DNA from 2 places in the Alcaligenes ammonioxydans genome. Region 2 is predicted to be linked to the other one. Evidence: riboswitches for the same ligand, from Rfam matches in the RefSeq annotation. Region 2 holds a riboswitch; the other holds the start of a gene.
The links. Region 2 has a riboswitch for S-adenosylmethionine ahead of metX (homoserine O-succinyltransferase MetX). Riboswitches for the same ligand answer to the same signal wherever they lie in the genome.
Positions count from the first base shown of each region.

Region 1: linked by a shared signal. The riboswitch ahead of FE795_RS10515 (hypothetical protein) and the one ahead of metX (homoserine O-succinyltransferase MetX) in region 2 are both predicted to bind S-adenosylmethionine.

Region 1 is NZ_CP049362.1:2,275,119-2,282,882, reverse strand. Features, by position in the region: gene FE795_RS10525 (PadR family transcriptional regulator) at 1-11, shown strand, start outside; gene FE795_RS10520 (siderophore-interacting protein) at 14-814, shown strand; gene FE795_RS10515 (hypothetical protein) at 811-1,155, opposite strand; SAM-I-IV-variant riboswitch at 1,274-1,367, opposite strand; tRNA gene FE795_RS10510 (tRNA-Leu) at 1,518-1,602, shown strand; gene FE795_RS10505 (heavy-metal-associated domain-containing protein) at 2,321-2,563, shown strand; tRNA gene FE795_RS10500 (tRNA-Leu) at 3,077-3,161, opposite strand; gene rnr (ribonuclease R) at 3,271-5,748, shown strand; gene rlmB (23S rRNA (guanosine(2251)-2'-O)-methyltransferase RlmB) at 5,821-6,567, shown strand; gene FE795_RS10485 (cystathionine gamma-synthase family protein) at 6,726-7,764, shown strand, end outside.
Region 2 is NZ_CP049362.1:390,832-398,595, forward strand. Features, by position in the region: gene FE795_RS01740 (TonB-dependent receptor domain-containing protein) at 1-219, opposite strand, end outside; gene gshA (glutamate--cysteine ligase) at 429-2,012, opposite strand; gene FE795_RS01750 (hypothetical protein) at 2,221-2,736, shown strand; gene FE795_RS17345 (response regulator transcription factor) at 2,666-2,941, opposite strand; SAM riboswitch at 3,145-3,223, shown strand; gene metX (homoserine O-succinyltransferase MetX) at 3,213-4,457, shown strand; gene metW (methionine biosynthesis protein MetW) at 4,454-5,089, shown strand; gene FE795_RS01770 (muropeptide transporter) at 5,101-6,330, shown strand; gene FE795_RS01775 (trimeric intracellular cation channel family protein) at 6,339-6,956, shown strand; gene FE795_RS01780 (LrgB family protein) at 6,978-7,712, opposite strand; gene FE795_RS01785 (CidA/LrgA family protein) at 7,709-7,764, opposite strand, start outside.

The DNA of each region.
Region 1 (7,764 bases), 1.9 Mb from region 2:
AGGAGTCTTAAGCATGCAGTCCGAACAATTAACGCAAAAAGTGGCCCATCCCCTGAAGTTGCGATTGCTCACCGTCAAGCATCGCCGTGAGTTGGGACCTCATATGCTGCGCATTACCCTGACGGGTGCTGACCTGGAGGGGTTTTACTCGCCGGGGTTTGATGATCACGTCAAACTGATTTTTCCGGATCCAGCCACCCATTCCCTGCGTCTGCCCCAAATGGGTGAGCGCGGTATGGTCTTTGCGGCGGGGCAGGAAAAACCTCCCATCCGTGATTACACGCCGCGCGACTACCGCGCGGCGGAACAGGAGATGGATATTGATTTTGTGCTCCACGGTGACGGCCCGGCGTGCCGATGGGCCATGCAAGCCAAGGAAGGTGACAAGCTGGGGGTCGCGGGACCCCGTGGCTCCTTTCTGCTCAGCAAGGAACTGGATTGGCAAGTCCTGATCGGTGACGAAACTGCCATACCTGCGATGGCACGACGCATCCATGAACTGCCTGCCACGGTGAACGTGCAGGTGTATGTCTTGGCGCGCAATTTATTGACGGTAGGGACGCTAGCGGCGCCCGATCACGTTACGGTGAACTGGATTCCATCACTGGCCGGGTTGCCGGGCATTCTGGACGCGCTGCGGGCTGCGGCGCAGCCCAGCGGCACCGGCTATGTATGGGTGGCGGCAGAATACGCAGTTGCCCAAGGGCTGCGTGAATACTGGGTGCAGGAGCGTGGCCTGGATAAGAACGCGATTCGGGCCAGCAGTTACTGGCGCCAAGGCGATCAGGGCGATCAGGCCCCTCGTCTGGATTAAGCGGCTTGTTGCTGAGGGTAGGGTTGGGCGCGCAAGCGGCCACCCACGTGCAGCACTGGCTGCAGGTCTGTGTCCAGCGTTGTCTCGGGATGCGCCAGGCGATGCTGGTCAATCAGGCGTGCGATCGCATCCATGTTCAGCAGCAATGTGCTGTCGATATCAGGCTGAAAACGGGTCCAATAGCCGCCCCGACAACTGGAGCCCAGCCAGCGAGGCTCATAATCTCCGACAGTATCCGCATGCTGTTCGCGGACAACGGCCAGCCGCGAACAGCCAGGACGAAGCACAATGCGGTAGCTTTGCTGTTCTAGGGTGAGGTGATAGCAGTACGGTGCAGACATAGTTTCTCCTGTTTAGCTCTTGGAAGCGGCTTCCGGGTGAGCAAGTTGGATTAAAGGACCCGTTGAGCGCCTGCTAGGTCAGGCATAAAAAAACCCGCTGGCAGCGGGTTGTTGTCATAACGATCCCTTTGGTTGCCAGATGGCCATATCTTGAATCCACCTTGTGCGGGTACACAGGTTGGCATGGGTTACCCCAACTCTTGATATGGCAATAAGCATAAAAGCGATTTTCATGAAGCGCAAGAGGCCGACAAACTTCTGTCCATCATAAAAAACAGAAATAGTTTGCGCGAATTGAAAATCGTGTTATAGTTATTTTCTGTCTTGCAACGACGTGTTTAAAAACAAGTGTTGCAGTCAGAGCCCAGGTGGCGGAATTGGTAGACGCGCATGGTTCAGGTCCATGTGCCTTCGGGTGTGGAGGTTCGAGTCCTCTCCTGGGCACCAAAATTCCTCAAAAAGCCGATCGTCGAAAGATGGTCGGCTTTTTGTATTGTGGTTTGGGAAATCGGGGTCGTATAGATATCCAGGCGCAGTTCAATTTGGTCCTTTTCATGCCCCCGACGGAGCCAGCCTGTCCGACCGGTAAGGGACTGTGCGGTTGGGTTCGCGTTCAAGCGTAAACGGCGCTTACAAGGCTGGTTCTTCTGCCTGCAAATAATGCTTTATTTATAAGGTTGGTTCTTCTACCTGCAAAGAGTGCTTTGTATTAGGCAGCTCAGGTCGACGCGCTGTTTGATGGCTTTTATTCTCCAGGCAGGATGGTTAGTGCACTCTTCTCCCTGGCCTTATTCAGGTGCAGTTGAGCTGGCGTTTGAATCCAGTTCTTTCAACCATCGCCGTTGTCCATTCGATCTTGCTTCGTCCACGTGCTGTCAGCCAGCCATCGATCTGATGGGCAAACAAGCCTATTTGCCTAGCTAGCAATTTGGTCAGTTACTCAGTCAGTCGAGTGGTAGTAGTAGCTTGATCTGTCAGTTAGCCTGCTTGCCGTCCTCGTTCCTTGTCTTGTTCTTTGAAGGAGGAGTGCGTACACCCCCTGTACTGAATGGCTAATCGTCACTTGCCGTATTTATAAGATGTATTTAATATATATCTTTATGGGCGGTGGCGATTTCATCAACTGCCTCACCTCATGTTAAAGGGATGAAAAATGCAAGTGGGAATGTTGAAATTGGCGGGTCTGCGACACCCTGAGTGTGCTGACAAAGTGGCGAATGCCTTGGCAGCGGTCCAGGGTGTGCAAGCGGCAGACGCTTCGTTTGAGAATGCGAAGGCATCGGTGCGTTTTGATGAAACCCAGGTGTCGTTGGAAGATCTGCATGCCGCGGTTGAACAGGCGGGCTATCAGATTGCCAAGCCAGCGCATGGAGAGGATGGCGCATGTTGTGGCGGCTGCGGCGGTTAATAGCGGCGACTTTATGAAATGGAAAACCGATTGTTCAAACGCAGTCGGTTTTTTTTGTCCCAAAGAATCAGGCGGGGTTTTTGAGGCAGGGGCCGTGGCAGGCAGAAAAAGATCCCTTTGTTTCTCCCGCATGGGATTGGTGATGTGTTCATAGGCCTGTAAAGAAAGCCACCGATCATGCGGTGTTGATTTCTTATTCGGAAGTGCCTGTGCTTAATCAATCATGCGCTTGTATTGCCGTTACGGCAGTCCTTGGGCTAGAAGCCTTGCTCGCTGCGTACCTTCCCAAGTCCAGTCTGGGACAAGAAAATAAGAAGGCTTGCTGGGCGCCCAGCGAATGGCTTGTCAACGCGCAAGAGCCCGGCAAAGGGTGTGGCTTGGGACGTACACGTGGAGTGGGGGCTGCGGGCCTAACCTTTCATGGGGCCTTGCGTCGGTGCCCAAGCGCCTTGCTGTATGGGCGCACAAAACAAAAAGCCGATCATCGAAAGATGATCGGCTTTTTGAGGAATTTGGTGCCCAGAAGAGGACTCGAACCTCCACACCCGAAGGCACATGGACCTGAACCATGCGCGTCTACCAATTCCGCCACCTGGGCAATATCGTTGTATGCTTATGACTGTGCCAAAAGCCTTCAACGTTTTTGCTGCGTAAGCAGCAAAGAAAAAGGATTATAGGCATACTTTATTAATAATGGAAGTGTCCTTTTGAATAAAAAACATCAAGACAGTACTGAGGACCGTATTCAAACAACGGGCCGTTATGAATTGCCGCCTGACTTCGACCCGGATACCCCGACGCGGGAAGCGATCCTGGCGGGGCTGCGCGAAGATGCAGACGGCCTGACCATGCAGGCTCTGGCACAAAAGCTGGGCCTGGGCAAAGAGATTACGGTGGGTTTTGAGCGGCGTGTGCGCGCAATGGAGCGCGATGGACAACTGCTGATCTCCCCCGAAGGCAAGATTCGCAAAAACAGCCAGACTGGTTTTATCGCGGGCAAGGTGTTGGGTCATCGCGACGGCTTTGGTTTCTTGCAGCGTGACGACGGGCAGCCTGATCTGTTCTTGTCCCCACGAGAAATGGCCAAGGTGTTGCACGGCGACCACGTTATGGTGCGCATCGTCGGAGAGTACCGCGGCAAGCCAGACGCCTCGATCGTAGAAGTGACGGCGCGTCACACCAGCAAGCTGGTGGGACGTTTCCTGCGCGAGCGTGGCACGTTTATCGTGGTGCCCGAAGATCAGCGCATCAAGCATGACATTCTGATTCCAAGCGGGGAGCAGGGCGAGGCCGAACCCGGTCAGGTCGTCACCGTAGCGATTACCCAACAGCCGGAGCGGCATCGTCAGCCTTTGGGGCGTGTGATTGAGGTGCTGGGGGAAATTGACGATCCCGGCATGGAAATCGAGATTGCCGTGCGCAAGTTTGAGGTGCCGGTCGATTTTTCCGATAAGGCGCTCAAGCAAGCCGCCCGCATTCCTGCCAAGGTCAAGCCTTCGGAATATAAAGGCCGTGTCGACTTGCGCGATGTGCCATTCATTACGATTGATGGGGAAGACGCCCGCGACTTTGATGATGCGGTGTATTGCGAACGTGTCGATATCGGAACCGGTAAACGGCCCCGCTGGGCGTGGCGTTTGCTGGTGGCAATTGCAGATGTCAGCCATTATGTGCGTTCGGGTGACGCGCTGGATGAGGATGCGCTGGAGCGGGGTACCAGTGTGTATTTTCCGCGCCGCGTGATTCCTATGCTGCCCGAAAGTCTGTCCAACGGAATCTGTTCGCTTAATCCATCGGTAGACCGTCTGGTCATGGTCTGCGATATGGTCGTGTTGGCGGATGGCGCCAAGTCCGGCACCGTTTCAGCCTATCAGTTTTATGAAGCGGTCATCCACTCGCATGCGCGCACCACCTATTCTGATATCTGGAGCGCCCTGCAGCAGCCCACAGGCCCGGCGGCCAATCAGATCCAGCATGTGCTGGAGCCCGTGCAGAATCTGTATGCCCTGTATCGTGTGCTGGCCGAGCAACGTGCTGCGCGGGGGGCGATTGATTTCGATACTGTCGAAACCAAGATCGTGTGCAATCCTTTGGGCCGTATCGAGCGTATTGAGCCCCTGGTTCGCAACGATGCTCACAAACTGATTGAAGAATGCATGCTGGCAGCCAATACCTGCGCAGCTGATTTCATTGCTCGTAGCCGTCGCAACGGTCTGTACCGTGTGCACGAAGGCCCCACGCCGCCCAAGCTGGAAGCCTTGCGCGAGTATCTGCGCAGTTTGGGTTTGACTCTGGAAGGGGGCGATGAACCCAGCTCGGCCGATTACGCCAAAGTCGTGGCGGCAGCGCGTGGCCGCTCGGACTTTGCCATCATTCAGACCATGTGTTTGCGCTCGATGCAGCAGGCCATTTACAGCCCGGAGAAAACGGGACACTTTGGGCTTGCCTATTCGCAGTATGCCCACTTCACCTCGCCGATTCGTCGCTATCCCGATTTGCTGGTGCATCGCGTCATCAAGGGTATTTTGAAGGGCGAGCGCTATGTTCCGGCTATTGATGAGGACCCGGGGGATGCGGCGCTGCCCGCCAGTAAACGGGATTTTGCGCGGTGGGAAAAACTGGGGGCGTTGTTGTCGGCTCGCGAGCGTCGCGCTGACGAGGCTTCCAAAGATGTGGAAGCCTGGCTCAAATGCTGGTTTGTAAAAGAGCATGTGGGCGAGGAGTACTCCGGCAAGATCAGCGGTGTCACCAGTTTTGGCCTCTTCGTCACCCTGGATACTCTGTATGTAGAGGGTCTGGTCCATGTCTCTGAACTGGGCGCGGATTATTTCCAGTACAACGAAACTTTGAATGAGCTGCGTGGCGAGCGCACGGGCTTGCGTTATCGCCTGACCGATGCCGTGCAAGTACAGGTAGCCCGCGTTGACCTGGAGGCGCGTCGCATCGAGTTTCGTCTGGTCAAGGGAGTCGGGTATAAGGCTGTGAAGGCAGCGGCTGAAGCGTCTGATCCTTCCGAGCGTCCCATCAAGAAAGCTGCTCCGACCAAGCCTTTGGCGTTAAAGGGCACTACGGCGTCCCAACGGCGTGCCTCCCAAAAGCAGGCCGAGCGGGATGAAAAGCGCAGCGCGGAAAAGACGGCCAAAGCGGCCAAATCCACGCGTAGCCCAAGAGGCCGGCGCCGATAGGCGTACAATATCAAGCCGGGCTTTTGCCCGGCTTTCTTTATTTGCTTTGATTTATTTCCTCCAAGGATTGTTATGGCTCAGCAGGTTTTGGCCGGTTTTCATGCCGTTATTGCCCGGGTTCGTTATAGCGCCGCTACGGTGCGCGAGGTGTATGTGGATCAGACCCGGCGCGACAAGCGGATGTTGGCCTTTATCGAACAGGTTGAGCAGGCGGGCCTGAAAGTCATGGCAGTGCCCGTCGAGCGTCTTGATGGTCTGGCCAAAGGCACTCGCCACCAAGGTGTGGTGGCCTTGGCTCTCGAGCAGGAATTGGCGGTTGATGTCAACGAATTGCTGGATGATCTTGAAGAGGCTGGCCAGGTTCCGTTCCTGTTGATTTTGGATGGGGTTACTGACCCTCACAATCTGGGCGCCTGCCTGCGCAGTGCCAATGCCGCGGGTGCGCATGCCGTGATTGCGCCTCGCGATCGTGCCGTGGGCCTGAATGCCACCGTGTCGCGTGTCGCGTGTGGGGCGGCAGAGTCCACCCCCTACATTACCGTGACCAATCTTGCTCGTACCATGCGCATGCTGCGCGAGCGTGACGTCTGGCTGGTGGGGACCAGCGACCAGGCAAGTCATACCTTTCATCAAGTAGATGCGCGTCGGCCTATGGCCTGGGTGATGGGGGCCGAGGGAGAGGGTATGCGTCGGCTGACCCGTGAGACTTGCGATGAGCTGGTCTCCATTCCCATGATGGGGGCTGTGGAGAGCCTGAACGTCAGTGTTGCCAGCGCGGTTTGCTTGTACGAGACGTTACGCCAACGTAGCCAGGCTTAATTTCTTTTAAGTCTTGTTACTTACTTAATTACTTATTTGTATAAAAGACAGCCGCTTTCAGCGGCTGCTTCACCAGATAATAAGTGATTGGCCATCAGCCGGGCGCAAGCCCACCAAGGTTGATGGGATGTACTTGCATTTTGGGCTTTGAAACGATCATGGACGAAAACGGCTTTATTACCTCCACCCTGCATTCTGACCGTCGCTTGGGCACGCAGTACGGCGCTATTCATCAGCCATTGCACCCATCGACCGAGTTTGGCTTTCAGGATGCACGTGAGTTGGCCGCGGTCTTTCAAGGCAAATCGGGCTTCACCTATTCTCGTCAGGGCACACCCACAACGGCGGCCTTGGAAGCCAAGATTACACGCATGGAAAAAGGCGTGGGCAGCGTGAGTTTCGCCACTGGAATGGCAGCGCTGACGGCGACCCTGTTTACCTTGTTGCGTCAGGGCGATCACCTGATTGCCAGCAAATATTTGTTTGGCAATACCAATAGTCTGTTGGGCACCTTGCGGGATCTGGGTGTGCAGACCACGCTGGTGGATGCGACGGATCTGGCGCAAGTTCAGGCAGCACGACAGCCCAACACCCGTATGGTTTTTTTGGAAACGATTGCCAACCCAGGCACTCAGGTGGCCGATCTGCAAGGGGTGGGGCAATGGTGCCAGGACGAGGGCCTCTTGTACGTGGTGGATGCCACTTTGTCCTCGCCGTATTTGTTGCCGGGTCGGGAGTTCAAGGCCTCGTTGGTGATCAATTCCCTGTCCAAGCACATCGGCGGTCATGGCAATGCCTTGGGTGGCATGGTGACCGACACGGGCTTGTTTGACTGGACCACCTATCCCAACATTGCCCAGGTCTATCGCAACGGCAATCCCCAGAACTGGGGGCTGGTGCAGATCCGTAAGAAGGGATTGCGTGATATGGGTGGCACCTTGTCGTCTGACGTGGCCCATCGTCTGGCTGTGGGTTCGGAAACACTGCCTTTGCGCATGGAACGCATTTGCGCTAACGCCCTGGCGCTGGCGCGTCATCTGAAGGCTCACCCCAAGGTAAAACACGTGCGTTATCCTGGCCTGGAAGACCATCCTCAGCATGAGCGCACCGCCCACTTGTTCGGCAATCGCTTTGGAGGCCTGATGAGCGTGGTGCTGGAAGACAAAATCGAAATCTTCGATTTTCTGAATCGTCTGA
Region 2 (7,764 bases):
GAGCAGTTCACCCAAAGTGCTGCTACGGCGCAAATCCAGCTGGGGGCCTTGCAGCACCGTGCTGGCTGTGGCCAGTTCTGTCTGTTGCAAGGCCAGGGGGCTGGCGGAGATTCGGATCGGGGCCAACTGAGAGACAGGGGGTTCAAGCTCATTGGCTTGTGCTGAGGCGCAAAGCGCGAGGGCCAGCGTCAATGGCAAGGGGCGGGGACTGAAGTGCATCTCATCTTCCGGAAAAGTTAATTTTTTTGAGATGTTATAACATAACAATAACTGATTGAAACAGTCGGAAAACCAGGCTTGGTCGTGGGGGAAATGGGGGTGGGTAACGTATAGGACACGGGGCCGTGCGGCTGACCAACTCGGCCCCTGGTTGTTGCCAGGTAAAAAAATGCCGCCTTCAGGAGGCGGCTCGGCAAGCGATGAATAACTTAACGGTTCTGAATTTCCGGGGGAATGAGGTTGCGCTCGTAGCGCTGGACATAATCTTCAAAGGACTCTTGATCCTGGGCTTCAATATCCAGCTGGGCCTGCAAAGAGTCGGCGGCCTGCTGTTCGAAAGCGGCTTGCTTGTCAGCCGGCAAAGGATGGGCCAGCAGGCTGGCGTGGTGTTCGCGGCTGCGCTGTAGGGCGTAGTCATGAAAGCTCAGGCCCGTCTCGTGTAAACGTTTCAGTAACTGGGCCGACGGTGTCCGTTCCGGATCGTCCAGTTTACGCATTTGTGCCTGCACGGCTTGGGTATGGCCGTCTGTATCCAGGGCGTGATCCAGCAAGTGTGCGTAGGGTAAGAGGGACTGGAGAATCTCCCGTCCCCATTGTTGCAAGCTGACCGCTTGTTTTTGCTGGTTGGTCAACATCAGGCCGGGGCGACGGCCTTCACGCACGACGGTGGCAAAGTTGTTCTTGCTGTCCTGACAGTAGCCACCGTCCGGGAAAAAGGGGCTGTCTTGCACGGCACAGAACAGCAGGAAGGTATCCAGAAAGCGACAGGTTTGCTCGGATATGCCAGTAGGGGATTCGGGGTCGATATCCAGGCAGCGTACTTCGATGTACTCCACACCGCGCTGAGCCAGGGCGGTGGCCGGGCGTTCGCTGCGCTGGGTTGTGCGCTTGGGGCGGATGCTGGAGTAGTACTCGTTTTCAATCTGCAGGATGTGGGTGTTGAGCTGAATCCACTCGCCATCACGGTGCGTGCCCAGCTTTTCGTAATCCGGCCAAGGGGTCACGGCAGCGTGATACATGCGCATCACAAAGGTGTCCAGGTCGTTGTAGCAAAGCTGAAGCTCGGCTTGGGCTTCCTTGTTGTGATAGCCCAGGTCGCTCATGCGCAGGCTGGTTGCCCAGGGCATGGTCAGCGTGTCGTCGTCGATCTTGTCCAGATTGTTGCTGCGACCTTGCAGGAAGTTCGCATCCAGCACGGGCGAGGCGCCAAACAGATACATCAGCAACCAGGAGTAGCGTGTGAAATTGCGAATCAGCGCCAGGTAGCCATTGGAGCGTTGGTCTTGCAGATTGTCACCGCAGACGTTCAGCAAGGGCCAGATGCCGTCGGGCAGGGAGAAGTTGTAATGCACCCCGGCAATACACTGCATGGGTTTTCCATAGCGTTCGGCCAGGCCGCGACGGTAAACATGCTTGAGCATGCCCGTGTTGGAGGTGCCGTACCAGGCAATGGCAATCTCCTTTTCGGCGGGCAGCAAGGCGGGCATGGACTGGTTCCAGATGATTTCCTGATCCAGTTTGCCGGCGACAAAGGTATGAATATCGGCCAGCTCTTGCAGCACGTCCTCAACCCGGGCTTGCGGCTCGGTAATCAGCTCCAGCAGGGCCTCGGCGTAATCGGTGGTGATGTGGGCATTGGTAAGGGCAGAACCAATGGCGCGGGGGTGGGGAGTCTTTGCCAGCTGGCCCAGCGCATCAACGCGCAGTCCTTCTTTCTCGATGCCTCGCAAGATCCCCTTCAAGATATCGGGGTTCTGTTGCAGGGCAAGGCGGCGTTCGTGGCTGGTGTTCATGGTGGTGTTTCCCACTTTCGAAATCGGATGCAAGATACGGGACTGTTCAAGGGGCCTGGGGCCGTCTATAAATAGTAGTCCGACCAAACTTGCTTTGTTAAGTTGCGCCAAAAGGCGAATCGGGCAGGGCGAGTATAAGGCGGCTGTTCAGGCAGCTGATGAAAAGCATGAAACGGGATATGGGATTAGCACCATGATAATCAGGCGCATGACCGCCGTACTGGCGGCCTTATGGATGTTGGCGGCCTGCAGTCCGGAGTTTAACTGGCGCAAGGTTCAACTTGAGCAAACGGGCTTGTCAGCCATGTTGCCCGGCAAGCCAAGCACCAGTCACCGCGTGTTGGATTTCGAGCAGTACCCGCTGGATTTTTACCTGACGACGGCGACCGCGGGTGGGCAGATCTATACCGTGGGTCATGTGATTCTTCCCGCGCAATTGCAACAGGACCCAGCCGCCCGTGAGCGCCTGTACGAGGCGCTGCATGAGTCCTTGCGTGCAAAATTCGTCCCGGATGGGCAGGCCAGTCAGAAAAGCGCCGTGCAGATCCCGCCACCAGGCCAGATTTTTTACATGACACGCGATGTGGGCGGCGTGGCGTTGCGCCTGGAGGCGATGATCCGTATGGAGCCGGGCTGGCTGGTGCAGGGCTTTGTTATGACGGATTCCGGTAAGGCGCCGGATGCGGCTCAGGCAAAGATTTTCTTTGACGGCTTAGCTCGCTAGCGGGGTCGCCGCTGATCAGGCGCTGTTGCAAGGCCAGGGTAATGGCGGCCTGGCGGCTGTAAACCCCCAGTTTGGCGTAAGCGTTCTGGAAATGAAAGTTGATCGTGCGCTCAGTAATGCCCAGGATGATGCTGATTTCCCAGCTGGTCTTGCCATGGGCAGCCCAGTTCAGGCAGGACTGTTCGCGTGAAGTTAAATACGTCACGGTAAAGCCATTCCTCATGCATTCGTGGTAAACGTCGCGCCAATGTACTCAAATTTAGCTTAGCTGGCAGACCGATGAACATGGAAATAATGATGCAAATCAAAGCATTGTCTGTTTCCCGAACGGATCTTTAGGCACAGTGGCGAAGGGAGGCGGCCTGCCTGGTTTGGACGACGCGCTGCAGCGATGCTAGAATTTTGTCTTATACGTTTTGCGCCGATTTGCCTGATCCGCTTGCGGGCGCTCCATAAATCCAGCTAAAGAGGTCCAGATGGCCACTGATTCCGTCCCCTGCGCCAACGTTGGCGCCCCTAGCCCATCCTGCGGATTGATCCCCGAAGGTTCTGTGGGCCCTGTACAAGCCGAACTCATTGCGTTTGATGAACCGCTGCACCTGCGCAGCGGGCAAGTGCTGCCCAGCTACGAGCTGGCCGTCGAGACGTACGGCACCCTGAATAAAGAGCGCAGCAACGCGGTCCTGGTGTGTCATGCGCTCAATGCCTCGCATCACGTTGCCGGCTATTACGATGACGATCCCAAAAGCGTAGGCTGGTGGGACAATATGGTCGGTCCCGGCAAGGCCGTGGATACGGATCGGTTTTTTGTCATTGGCGTCAACAATATTGGCTCCTGTTTTGGTTCTACGGGGCCGTCCAGCATCAATCCCGCTACCGGCAAGCCCTGGGGCTCCGAGTTTCCCGTTCTGACCGTGGAGGACTGGGTACGTGCCCAGGCGCGTCTGGCCGACTATTTTGGCATTCGCAAGTTCGCGGCCGTCATGGGAGGATCGCTGGGGGGCATGCAAGCCTTGAGCTGGGCGATCAGTTGCCCCGATCGCGTCGAGAACTGCGTGGTTATTGCCAGCACACCGCGCCTGTCAGCGCAGAATATTGCGTTTAACGAAGTGGCCCGCAGTGCCATTTTGTCTGACCCGCAGTTTCATGGCGGCAATTATTACGAGCATGGCGTGGTACCCAAGGCCGGACTGGGCGTGGCCCGCATGGTGGGCCATATCACCTACCTGTCTGATACCGTCATGGCCGAGAAGTTTGGCCGCACCCAGCGTGCGCCGGCGCAAGGTGGCGAATACCACTACAACTATGGCGTGGAATTCGAGGTCGAATCCTATCTGCGTTATCAGGGAGAGAAGTTCTCACGCTACTTTGACGCCAATACCTACCTGATCATTACGCGGGCCCTGGATTACTTTGATCCGTCCCGTCCGTATCAGGGGGATCTGAGCAAAGCCCTGGAAAACGTGATGGCCAAGTTCCTGCTTGTTTCCTTCACCACGGACTGGCGTTTTTCGCCCGAGCGCTCGCGTGAAATTGTGCAGGCCCTGCTCCGTAACCAGCGTCAGGTGACCTACGCTGAAATCGATGCTCCGCATGGACATGATGCTTTCTTGCTGGAAGACCCCCGCTACCATGCGGTCGTACAGGGATACTATGATCAGATCGCCGTTAATTTGGGCTTGCCTGCGCGCACGCGCACGACGGGGGTGCTGGCAAAATGACTAAGCCGCAAACACAAGTGGCCGCCGCCATGTTAAGACCGGATTTGCTGCGCATTGCGCAGTGGATCGAGCCCGGCTCGCGAGTGCTGGACCTGGGCTGTAACGATGGGACCTTGCTGGCACATCTGCGTGATACGCGTCAGGTCGTTGGCACAGGGGTGGAGCTCAATGATCAGTTCGTCATTGCGTCGGTCCGCCGGGGTGTCAACGTCATTCAGCAAGATCTGGAAAAAGGTCTGGCCCTGTTTAGCGATCAGCAGTTCGATACCGTGGTTCTGTCCAAGACCTTGCAGTCCATGCACCATACGGAGCACATCTTGCGTGAGATGGCGCGGGTGGCGCGGTATGGTATCGTCTCGTTTCCCAACTTCGGTTACTGGCCGCACGGCTGGAGCATTTTGCGTGGCCGCATGCCGGTGACCGGTGAAATGCCTTACCAGTGGTACAACACGCCCAACATTCATTTGTGCACCATGAAAGATTTTCAGGATCTGGCTCAGGCAGTGGGCGTACGTATTCTTGATCGTGTTGCATTCAATGGCGGTCATACGGTTCGTTTTTTACCGGGCTGGCGCAGTACCCTGGCTGTCTACCGTTTCGAATCCCCCCATTTTCTTGGTGCTTCGCGCTAACAAGGCCTGACGTGTCACGTGTCTATACCAGTCCCCGAGTCTTGCCTTTGCTGATTCTGGGGTTCGCCAGTGGCCTGCCCCTGGCCCTGGTGTCAGGCACTTTGCAGGCCTGGGCCACCGTGGAACAGGTCTCGCTGACCGAAATCGGCTTCTTGACCCTGGTGGGCTCGGCGTACACGCTGAAGTTTCTCTGGGCTCCCCTGATTGACCGTTATGCTCCCCCCTTCATGGGGCGTCGACGTGGCTGGATACTGCTGACCCAATTATTGCTGGCGGGCTCGATTGCCGCGATGGGCCTGTTTTCCCCTTCCGTGAATCTGACCGCACTGGCTTTGCTGGCCGTGTGGGTGGCTTTTTTGTCCGCCACACAGGACATTGCTTTTGATGCCTATTGCACGGACGTGCTGCAGGCCCACGAGCGTGCGGCGGGAGCGGCCGTCAAAGTCATGGGGTACCGCATCGCCATGATTGTTTCCGGTGGCCTGGCGCTGATCCTGGCCGATCGCTGGTTGGGCTGGGCCAATACCTATTTTCTGATGGGTGCCTTCATGGCACTGTGCGCGCTGGTGACCTTGGTGTCCCCCGACCCTCAGGAACAAAGCCGCCCGCCGCGCAGCCTGTCCGAGGCGGTGGTCGCGCCTTTGGCGGATTTTTTCTCTCGTCCAGGCGCCTGGAGCGTGCTGGCCCTGATTGTGCTCTACAAATTGGGGGACGCCTTTGCCGGCGCCTTGTCCACTACGTTTCTGATTCGTGCGGCCGGCTTTACCTTGTCGGAAGTCGGCACGATCAACAAGGTGTTTGGTCTGGCGGCCACAGTGGTCGGGGCCTTGATGGGGGGAGCGATCATGGCCCGCCTCGGGCTTTACCGGGCCTTGATGATTTTCGGGCTGCTGCAGGCCGTCTCCAACCTGGGTTATTGGCTGATCGCGATTGAAACCGCGCCGTCCATGTGGCTGATGGGCATGGTGGTGGGTCTGGAAAATCTGTGTGGTGGCCTGGGGACAGCGGCCTTTGTCGCCTTGCTGATGGCCTTGTGCAACCGAACCTATTCAGCGACTCAATTTGCCTTGCTGTCGGCCTTGTCGGCAGTGGGCCGCACCTATCTGGCCGGCCCGTTGACACCGCTGCTGGTTCAGACCCTGGGATGGCCAGGCTTTTTTATCTGTACGGTGTTTATTGCCGTGCCCGGTTTACTGATGCTGCGGTGTTATCGCGGCCTTATTCAACAGCTTGATGCGTAAAAAATATCATGCTCTTACTTGTTCTCTACATTATTGCCATTACTGCAGAGGCGATGACCGCCGCCCTGGCGGCAGGCCGTCGTGACATGGACTGGGTTGGCGTGTGTACCATCGCCTGCGTCACGGCCTTGGGGGGCGGTTCCGTGCGGGACGTGCTTCTGGGGCATTATCCGCTGACCTGGGTGCAGCATCCCGAGTATTTGTGGATTACGGCAGGCGCGGCCATCTTGACGGCCTTGATCGCTCCGATCATGCGGCGTTTGCACAGTCTGTTCCTGCTGCTTGATGCCATGGGGCTGGTGGTCTTTACCGTGATCGGCTGTCAGATCGCGCTGGAGATGCAGTTACCCATTACGGTGGTGCTGCTCAGCGGCATGATTACCGGCTGTGCCGGAGGTGTTTTACGCGACATTCTCTGTAATGACATCCCCTTGCTGTTGCGCAAGGAGATGTATGCCAGCGTATCCATGCTGACCGGTGCTTTATATCTGGGTGCTCAGCACCTGGACTGGGACCCCTACGTAACCTTGCTGGGGCCCATGATTATCGGCTTGAGTTTCCGCATGCTGGCCCTGCATCGTAATTGGCAGATGCCCCGCTTCGTCTATCGAGACGAGTGGCGTTAAGCTCAGCCTGCCTGAGTGGGCTCAGACCATGCCCAGCCAGCGCAAGATCAGGGGCACGAAGGGCACCAGTATGGCAGTCATGATTCCATTGAGGCTCAGGCCAATGGCGGAGAAGGCCCCGATTGTTTCATGGACCTGCAAGGCGCGAGCGGTGCCAATCGCGTGTGCCGTCACGCCCACGGCAAAGCCGCGGGCTTCGGGGCGGTCAATGCGCAGCAGGTTCAGCAGGGGGCGTGCCATGATGGTGCCGGCGATGCCGGTAATCGCGACAGCCACGGCTGCCAAGGAAGGCTGGCCATCAAACTGCTCTGCCAATGCCATGGCAATGGGCATGGTGGCCGACCGAGGGGCGACCGACATGATGGTTTCCATCGATCCACCCAAGGCCCAGGCAATCAGAACCGTACTGAAAATAGCGGTGACTGAACCGATCAGCAGCGCAATCGTCAAGGGTTTCCAGATTTTGCGCAGCTGACGCAACTGGCTGTAGAGTGGCACGGCCAGGGCGACGGTCGCCGGGCCAATCAGAAAGTGAATGAATTTGGCGCCCTCGAAATAGACTGGGTAGGGCGTGCGGGTCAGCATAAGCAGAGCGACGATGACCAGTACGGAGACCAGAATCGGCAGCAAAAAGGGGCTGCTCCCCGATTGACGATACATCCAGACCGAGCCCGCGTAGACCGAGCAGGTCAGGGTGAGCCACAGCAAGGGGGAGCTGGACAAAAAGACCCAGATTTGAAACAGTCCGTCGGTCATTTTTCTTCTTCCCGACGGTTTTTGAGCAAGCGGTTAAGCACCAGAGCCGTCA